Regions from separate parts of the Ercella succinigenes genome, predicted to be linked through region 3. Evidence: riboswitches for the same ligand, from Rfam matches in the RefSeq annotation. Region 3 holds a riboswitch; each other region holds the start of a gene.
What was found. A riboswitch is a leader RNA that binds a small molecule or an ion and turns the genes downstream of it on or off. The one in region 3 is predicted to bind cobalamin.
Positions count from the first base shown of each region.

Region 1: linked by a shared signal. The riboswitch ahead of AC0KSB_RS13640 (ABC transporter substrate-binding protein) and the one ahead of tsaA (tRNA (N6-threonylcarbamoyladenosine(37)-N6)-methyltransferase TrmO) in region 3 are both predicted to bind cobalamin.
Region 2: linked by a shared signal. The riboswitch ahead of AC0KSB_RS08940 (energy-coupling factor ABC transporter permease) and the one ahead of tsaA (tRNA (N6-threonylcarbamoyladenosine(37)-N6)-methyltransferase TrmO) in region 3 are both predicted to bind cobalamin.

Region 1 covers NZ_CDHP01000063.1:79,261-82,469, reverse strand. The annotation lists gene AC0KSB_RS13645 (FecCD family ABC transporter permease) at 1-344, opposite strand, end outside; gene AC0KSB_RS13640 (ABC transporter substrate-binding protein) at 345-1,361, opposite strand; cobalamin riboswitch at 1,466-1,653, opposite strand; gene rplI (50S ribosomal protein L9) at 1,835-2,281, shown strand; gene dnaB (replicative DNA helicase) at 2,315-3,209, shown strand, end outside.
Region 2 covers NZ_CDHP01000040.1:43,026-46,234, forward strand. The annotation lists gene AC0KSB_RS08930 (energy-coupling factor transporter transmembrane component T family protein) at 1-667, opposite strand, end outside; gene AC0KSB_RS08935 (energy-coupling factor ABC transporter substrate-binding protein) at 657-959, opposite strand; gene AC0KSB_RS08940 (energy-coupling factor ABC transporter permease) at 985-1,659, opposite strand; cobalamin riboswitch at 1,771-1,964, opposite strand; gene AC0KSB_RS08945 (CotH kinase family protein) at 2,225-3,209, shown strand, end outside.
Region 3 covers NZ_CDHP01000020.1:76,076-79,284, reverse strand. The annotation lists gene AC0KSB_RS05690 (TetR/AcrR family transcriptional regulator) at 1-330, shown strand, start outside; gene AC0KSB_RS05685 (hypothetical protein) at 394-606, shown strand; partial or broken gene AC0KSB_RS05680 (ATP-binding cassette domain-containing protein) at 582-707, shown strand; partial or broken gene AC0KSB_RS05675 (iron chelate uptake ABC transporter family permease subunit) at 955-1,080, shown strand; gene tsaA (tRNA (N6-threonylcarbamoyladenosine(37)-N6)-methyltransferase TrmO) at 1,119-1,463, opposite strand; cobalamin riboswitch at 1,587-1,804, opposite strand; gene AC0KSB_RS05665 (hypothetical protein) at 2,160-2,564, shown strand; gene AC0KSB_RS05660 (ABC transporter ATP-binding protein) at 2,632-3,209, shown strand, end outside.

The sequences.
Region 1 (3,209 bases), on a different contig from region 3:
GCTATTGCGATAACTGCACCTAAAGAAGCACCGGAAGATACTCCCAGGGTGGAGCCGTCTGCAAGGGGATTCCTTAAAAGTCCTTGCATGGCGGCTCCACAAAGCGATAATGCTGCGCCAACAAGCGCAACATTAATCACTCTGGGTAGTCTGACATTATAGATGATAGAAACAGTATTGCTGCTTACAGTAGCATTGCCGGTTATTTTATCCATCAAGACAGAAAAAGTGTCTTTGATCGCAATATTTACACTGCCTGCGAACACACATAGAATAAAAATAGAAATTACTATGCAAATAGAAATAATATATTCAATAATTGTGAAACTATCTCTTTTTTTCATTTATTCTCCGTAAACGAAATCAAACAGCGATTTTACGCCATCAACCAATCTTGGGCCTGGTCTTGAAAGCTCATCAGAATTAGCGTTAAAAACCTGTTTTTCTGAAACTGCTGTGATACTTGCCCAGCCATCTCTGCTCATTATTTCTTCTTCAGGAAGAGGTCCTTCTCCAAAATACATGGTGATTGTTACGATATAATCAGGGTTTCTCTCAATTACCTGTTCTTGAGATATTTCTCCCCACTGGTTAACATCGGCAAAAGTATTTTCCAGACCGATCATTTCTGCAGCTTCATGCATAAACGTATCTTTGCCGGCAGCCCATAATCCCCATTCCAAAGGAGAAACTTCAAAATATACTGATTTTGAATCGGCAGTTGATTTTTCTTCTGCCGCAGTCTTTATTTCCGCAAAATCAGTTTTCATCTTAGCGATTAAATCGGCTGCATTGTCGTTTTGACCTGTGGCTTTTCCTATTAATTCAATAGCTGTATAGATTCCGTTTATGTCCTGAGCATCACTTACGACAACCAATATACCTGCATTTTCAAGTGCGTCAATCTGCTCTTGCGTCTGTGCCATTGTTCCCATCAATATAATATCCGGTTCAAGTGCGATAATCTGTTCAATATTAGTTTCATTTCCAGACTGTACAGCCGGTGCGTCTAGTACTTCTGCAGGATAATCACAATATTCACCACGTCCCACAAGTGTTTCTCCCGCGCCAATCGCATATAGTATTTCACAATCAGCAGCTGTCAGAGCAACTATTCTCTTGGCAGTATCATTAAGTTTTATTTCTCTGCCTTTCATATCCATGAATGAGAGAACATCAGACTCTGCTTCAGTTATGTCAGCAGCCGGTTCTGTTGTTGCTTCGGTTTTTTCTATAGTTGTAGTGGTTTTTTCTGCAGTTGTGGTGGTATTTTCAACTGTAGTATACTGGCCGCAACCAGTAAAAACAGCAAACACCATCAGCAAAGCGAGCATCATTGAAATAAATTTCTTTTTGTTCATATAGTTTCCTCCTTAAATTTTGTGAATAGTATCCAAGGAAGCAAAAAGCTCCACAGAAAATCCGAGGAGCTTTTAAAAAATAAAGTTAAAAACCTTCTCAACCCCAGGAGTATAATGTGATTGCATGTTTCCCGACTTTGCTTCATCCTACTTCGGCACCTTCCCACCTTGCTAAGGCAGTGGCTTTTGCCGTTTTGTCAGCTTCACGGTTACTGGGATAGTCCGGAAATTTCATCCGAGTTCCTCTGGCATATATACCAGCGCATTGCGTGCAAACACATACTATTCACTTTGACAGGAGTTTAGCATAAAGGCAATTATTATACAATTTCATATTTGCTATTTTTAGCAAATTTTTGTGCAAAGTAAGTAATTGCAATTTTTTTGTTTTGTGCAAATAGAAAGTATTACAATGACTTAAAACTTAAAGATGTGATAGAATAAAGGTTAGTCTAAAATCGGAGGTTGTTTTTATGAAAGTTATACTTTTACAAGACGTAAAAGGTCATGGTAAAGCAGATGATATTGTTGAAGTGAACGATGGATATGCAAGAAATTTTCTCTTTAAAAAGAATCTGGCGCTTGAAGCTACACCAGCCAATCTTAATTCAGTAAAGAATAAAAAGAAGGCAGAAGCAGCAAAGGCAGCACGTAATCTTGAAGAGGCAAAGGAAGTAGGAGCCAAACTTAAAGATAAAATATTTTCTTTGCCGGCAAAATCAGGGGAAGGTGGTCGCCTGTATGGTGCTATAACTTCAATGGATATTGCTAATCTGCTGGAAAAAGAAGGATATAAGGTAGATAAAAGAAATATTAACTTTAAGCAACAGATAAAAAACCTTGGAGATTTTGAAGCTGAAGTGAAGCTTCATCAGCAGGTAACCGTTAAAATAGGTATAAAAGTAGTTGCTTTATCCTGAACAAAAAGTTGATAATCTGGAGGCTTAATATTTATGTCAACCAAAAACGCCGAAACTCCTGTCAGAGTTGCCGGGCGTATACCGCCTCATAATCTTCAGGCAGAGCAATCTGTTTTGGGATCTGCAATGACAGGAAAGCGTGCCTTGGCTGAAATAACAGCTGTGCTGCGTCCTGATGATTTTTACAGGCCGGATCATGCTCTTATATATGAGACAATTACAGAGCTCTATCTGGCGAGTAAGCCGGTAGATATTTTAACCGTAACAGATATGCTGGAAAGCAAAGGCTTGCTGGAAAAAGCAGGAGGATTAAGTTATGTAGGTTCCCTGCCGGATCAGGTGCCTATTATTTCTAATGCCGCACATTATGCTGATCTGGTCAGACAGAAATCTGTTTTACGTAGATTGATCTCTGCGATGGATGAGGTAACAGGTCTTTGCTTTGAGGATGGCGATCAGGCTGATCTTCTGCTTGACATTGCCGCAAAAAGAATTTATGAAATCAGGGAAAACAGAGACAGCTCTGGTTTTGAAAGCTTAAAAGATATCATGGGCAGAACTGTAAATGAACTAGCTTCAATGGCAGAAGGTAAAGTACATGAAAGACATGTGATGACAGGTTTTCCCAGTCTTGATCGTTCTCTTGGCGGACTTCGTGAAGGCGGCTTGATTATTGTTGCTGCCAGACCTGCTATGGGTAAATCTGCTTTTGCTCTAAATATAGCTCAAAAAGCGGCTACATTATATAATGTTCCTGCCGCTATTTTTAGTCTTGAAATGTCTAAAGAAGAAATTGGTAATCGTATGCTTAGCGCACAATCTCTTGTTAATGCAAAATCACTTACAACAGGAGAATTGCAAAGTGAAGACTGGGATAAAATAGCAAAGGCTTTGCCCCCGCTTTACTCTGCCCCCGTATTTATTGATG
Region 2 (3,209 bases), on a different contig from region 3:
TTTTCTCAAGTGGCCAAGTATTATTTTTATCTGAATCATAAAAACGGCACTCCAGGGACTGACTCATTGTCTGTGCTTTTTTCATTGAACAACTTAAAACACTTCCCATTACCATACCCAGTGTTTTTATAGTTTTAACTATGCTTGAATACCCTAATCGTAAATCAGATGAAGAAATAATTTTTGCAAAAGATGTAAGTACTATAAATATCTGATTGTAAATTATAGCAATTAAAGATAATAACAATTTAGGGAATTTCCATCTTGTTAGCTGATCAAGTAAATCACTAAAAGGAGTGGTAATAGCAAGAAACATTATTCCCCCATAAGCACATATGGCTCTTCCGATAATATTTTTAATTACAGGAACATTTATCAGGGTTATTTGAAAAGAAAACAAGGCCTCCTTGCTGCTACCTTCAACCAAAAGAGGAACAACTCCCATCAATATAAAAACAAAAGGAAATCTCCAGAGCTTAATAATATTTTTACCTGTTATTTTAAGAGCAAAAAATAAAATCATATTTTGCATAAGAAATAACACTAAATACAAATAAATATTTTTTATTATAAAAGCAAGAAAAATAATAATTAACGTTATCAGTATTTTTTTCCCTACTGATTTATCTCTCCAAAGACTTCCCCATGCCAGTTGATCAATCAGCATTTGCTTTTGCGGTTTTTAATCTGCCACGACTACCAAGATAATAACCTATGAGAGCAGCTCCGATTGCAGCCTGTAATGCAAATAATAAGCTTTCTATTTCACCACTTGCCGGTTCATAAAGACTTTCGAACCATGGTTCATAGTTTGGAGCAATCTCTGCTATTACATCTTCGGCCTGACCGTCTGCTCCCTCAAATTCAGCACCATTTCCAGTTATACCAGATATAATAAGAGGTAAAACAGTTATTAGAATTATTATTCCTATTAAAATAAATAAAGTAGATTTTTTCATTTTGTAACCTCGCCTTTCATGGAGCTCATACTTTAAGACTTATTACCTTGAGGTCTTTAAGTTCTTCTTTGTTATATTGGTAAATATAATTAAAAATAATTACTGTAAGTATTCCTTCAATTATTGCTATTGGTATCTGTGTAAATGCAAATACCGAACCAAAGCGGGCAAATGAAGCCAAAAAACCGCCCTCTGCCGATGGATAAGCTAAAGCAAGTTGTGCTGAAGTTACTACATAGGTTATGAGATCCCCAGCTGATGCAGCTACAAAGACCGCTACTAAAAGTTTTTTCCCATTAGCGTTTTTGGCAATTAAACGAAATAAGGCATAGGCAACAAAAGGTCCTGCTATTGCCATAGAGAAAGTATTAGCACCTAAAGTTGTTAATCCACCATGTGCAAGTAAAATTGCTTGAAATAGTAAAACAACAAGACCTACTACCGCAGCAGCTGCTGGACCAAAAAGTACGGCAGTAAGTCCTGTGCCGGTTGGATGAGAGCAACTTCCGGTTACAGATGGAATTTTAAGAGCAGAGAGAACAAAAGTATATGCACCGGTGAGAGCAAGCAGCATTAGTAATTTGGGATTATGCCTGATTTTGCTTGAAATGCTGTATAATCCCCATACTATAAACGGTATAGCTACAGCAGTCCATAAGAGAGACCAGAATGGAGATAAAAAACCTTCCATGATGTGCATTGCAGAAATAAAAAACAGGTTCACAGTAAAGCCTCCTTTGCTTTTCTGCCGCCCGTTTTTACAGCAATGCCCATGACAAACATGGTAATCATTTTTTGTTCGCCGCAAAAAATGACTTTCTTATTATCAGCAGGTCTTCTGACTTATCCTGATAGCAGATTTCTCTTACCTTCCCAGTAAAAACCAGTGGCATAAAAGAAAAATCCCAGGAATCACAGCGGCGGGACCGTGCAGGATTCTAACCTGCTTCCCTTTTCATTGATTATTCAGAATGTCCTAATCTTTTTTATAATCAAAAAATTATTACTACAAGCCAAATAATCAACACTGACAATTCTTATTTACTTTTTACAACGTGATTATATCACCTTTAATCATTTTATAAATACAATAATTTGTTTTCTTTAGAAAAATTTTGTTGTTAATTATTTTGTTTGTTTATTTTATTTGGTAAATTTCACATAAGTATCATATAGCTATCACTTTCGTCAAAGATAATCAAAATGTAATTTCTATACTAATGTTACTTTAACAGACCAAAAAGTTTAATCAGGAGGCCTCTTTGATGAAAAAAACATTCTCTTTTATATTTATTATTTTACTGGTAGTAAATTTGATTGGCTGCAATACTACTATCAATGATTCACAAAACCAAGATAATAATAACTTACTATCAATAGAGTATGCAGAAACTCTCTTTGATACCAGTTTCGTTCACGAAATCAATGTTGAAATTTCAGAAGATGACTGGATAGATTTGTTAGAAAACCCTACTGAGAAAACAAAATATTCAACAACGGTTACTCTTGACGGCACAGAAGTTAATGAAGTATCTTTTGCAACAAAAGGAAACACCTCTCTCTCTCAAGTTGCAAATACAAATTCTGAACGCTATAGCTTTAAAATTAAATTTGATAAATTTATAGATGGACAGACATATGACGGTCTGGATACACTTCATTTAAATAATTTATACAGTGATGCCACCTACTTAAAAGATTATCTTAGCTACCGCATTATGGCTGAAAGTGGTGTAGCATCGCCTCTTGTAAGTTTTGTGGCATTATCCATTAATAATGAATACTATGGTCTTTATATCGCAATAGAAGAAATTGGTGATTCCTTTCTGACACGTAATTATGGAGAAGACAGCGGCAATCTGTATAAACCTGAAAGCAGTCAATTTGAAAATATGGGCGTTGCTGGCGATATGGATAAAAATTTTCCTTCCAGTGGCGAAATGCAGATACCAGATGGTGCTGACAGGCAAATGCCAGATGACACTGACAGACAAATGCCAGATGACAACAAACAAGGTATAATTGGTGAAGATAAATTCATGTTTCCCGAAGATGGTGATTTTAATATACCAGACAGAAACGGTATGGAGGGAGGCGGTTTCAGCGGCAACTCCAATGGCTCTAGCTTAGTCTATACAGATGACGAAATTACAAGTTATAGCGATATATTTGATAATTCAAAAACTAATTCTGATGAGGAAGACAATCAACGTGTTATTGCCTCCTTAAAACAACTTTCCACTGGTGAAA
Region 3 (3,209 bases):
ACTGAGGAGGCAAAGACCTTTTTAAGGAGAATTATTTTTAGCAAAGACAGCATTTATCAGTATCTAACAGCAGAAGATGAGGCTAAATTATGTGCAGCTTTACCTGAGGAATACCAAATTAATCCTGATGCAGAATCTGTCGTTATGCGTGGCTTATTTGATCATATCGAAGGTATTCGGCAGGATATAGACTATAAAGTGGTTGCCAATCTGGTTAAGCTTATGGCTATTGCGATGTTCAATAAAGGAACCCTGCATGCAGACGCTTTTGATAGAACTTTGAACCATCTATACAGTCTTTTGTTTTCTCTTATTTTCGAACAAGGTTAATAAGAGAAATTTTTTTGGTGCGCAGTCAGCCATGCCTAACTTGTTTTTTGAAAGGAGATAAAAATGAATAAAAGAAATAAGGTACAAAAAGAAAAAACAGGCATTTCCAGACTTTTTGAATTAGCTGGACAAAAAAAGAATAAACTAATAGTTGCTTGTCTTCTGTCCGGGGTATCTTCAGCAGCAAGACTTGTTCCTTTTTTCACAATTTACGGAGTAATTCGGGAGCTTCTTTTGCACTATACCACGGCTCCGGCGGCGAAAAGCAACGCATAGCAATTGCGCGAGTTTTTCTCAAGGACACACCAATTGTAATTCTTGATGAGGCTACAGCTTATGCAGATGCAGAAAATGAAGTGAAAATCCAGCAAGCCTTATGATAATATGATTGCCGCCAATGAGCGGAGGGATAGTTGGACGATTCGGAAGGGAGAACAATTAATATGAAAAAGTTCAGGGAATGGTTCAAAACCATAACTTTTGGTGAAACAAAAAATATATCGGTTTAACTTTATGGAATTTTCTTGATAGTTTGGTTGTATCTGTACCTTATGGTGTGATGATTATTTCAATATATTTATTGCTAATACCGTTGGCAGAACCAACTGCGCCATTGCCGTTAAACCGTCTTTGGCTGTGGCTGGTTCCATTATGCAAGGGATAACTCGTAATCCTATGGCGGATTCCGGTTTGATGGGACTGAATGCCGGTGCAGGATTTGCCTTGTCTATTTGCTTTGCTTTTTTCCCGTCTTATTAATGATTTAATATCCAGCAGGGGACTACCATCTAGTGCGTCAACCCTTTTACAAACAAAATATTGTTTTCTATAGAAGTTATTTCCGCTTCGCATAAATTTATAGGGTTAGGTCGCGCCGGGGATCGTGTAGCGAAAACACCTTTTATTTCCGGCCCGAAAGGTGTTTTTGTTTGTAAAATATTTCGATCAGCCTTATCTGCCCAATAAAGTACAACGATTTTCTGATCAGGTTGAAGTGTGTGCAGACCTTCTGCAAATTCAGGGAAAATCTCAATTTTTACTTTTTCTTCAGAAAGAAATCCCTGCCTTGGAGCAGACAATCTATCTCCATATGGACTGTGAATCTTTCCTATGATATTGATACTGATATTCATATATTAATCCTTTCTTAGAGCTGTTTTCAGCAGATATTAGCGAAACTGTTTAAACGCAAAAAAACTGTGGCAAAAGCCACAGCCGTATTTCCGTGAAAAACAAGCAAAAGCCTGTAATCGCAGGCAATGCAACATACTCAAGCAGGTCTTCTGACTTGCGTCTGTGGAGATTATCTCCGGCAACAGTGCTCGGCCTTCCCGGGTTCCCAGTGACTGACTTTCATCATGAGCTACTATCTTCAACGCTTACAGCGGCGGTACCGTCCGGGATTTTCACCCGATTCACTATTCTTTCCATAAAGCTTGACGCCATATGGAACACTTGAATAATATTAAATTATTGCAAAAGGTTAACATGTTGTATTTTTTTTGTCAATATTAATCGGAGCAGATAAATACAAACTGAATATCAGATACACGATCCTGGAATTTATGTACCCTATTAATAACGCTGATATTGTTTTGAAGTATGAATAGATAAATATGAAAATATTTATGTGAATTATTTGTAATTGTTATCTTAGTTATCTTTGTTATTAGTTTACATTTTTTTTTTTGTGTGATAGAGTTGAAGTATCGAAACGAAACCGGTTTGTTGTTTATTGATAAATTAAGCTGTTTACTTTTTGCGCAATGAGTGAGTGTTTTTGGAAAAGAAATAAGAGACTAAAATCAAAATGAAAAGAGGATACGATTATGAAAAAGATAGGAGCATGTTTGTTAATTGTTTTATTGACGATAGGAGTTATTTCATCCCTTGTTTCCGCTGGAACAGCTTATTTCTCAAGATCATTACCTGGAAACGGTTCTGTTGTATTAATCGGACCAGTTTCAAAAACTACTAATACAAATGGGTCATACATACATCCTGATTATGAAACAGGTGTTTTGAAAGCTATTAAATGTCGAACTAAAGCCCGAATTGGCGATGGTCAAATGATTTACAGTAATCCTATTGTTTCAGCACCTAAAGGTTCATCAACTTGGTTAGGAGCATATACTGGTGTTAATTTGTACTCTGGGCAATTAGTTTGGATAGAAATGTGGACAAACACTATCGGAATTGCAGATACAACCTCTGGATCTTGGGATTATAAATAGCATGACATAATATGATCTATGAGAGCTCGGATTGTAATCCGGGTTCTCAGTAATCTAAGGAGGACATATGTTGATTCGATTGGAAAACATCACCAAATCATATGGAGAAACAGAGCCAAAGGTCATGGCTATAAACGAATTAAACTTAGACATAGACACAAATGAACAAGTAGCCATTATGGGTAAAAGCGGTTGCGGTAAAACAACCTTGATTAACATGTTATCGACTGTAGATTGCCCCACAGAAGGTAAATACTATTTCAACGATCTAGAAATAAATGTTATGAAGGAAAAAGATCTGGCAAAATTCAGACGCCAGCAGGTATCGATAATATTTCAAGCATATAACCTGATGCCAGAACTAACTGTTAGGGAAAATATTTTGCTGCCTCTTATTTTTGACGGTAAAAAGGCTAATTTAGAATATTTTGAAGAGATTGTTTCTGCGTTGAAGCTAGAAGATAGAATGACACATTTTCCGCATCAACTGTCTGGCGGTCAACAACAAAGAGTAGCAATAGCGCGTGCTCTTATAATGAAGCCTGCTGTTATTCTAGCTGACGAGCCAACCGGCAATCTTGACTCAAAGACAGGGCAAGAAGTTATTTCATTAATTATTGCCTGTTGTAAGAAATATGGGCAGAC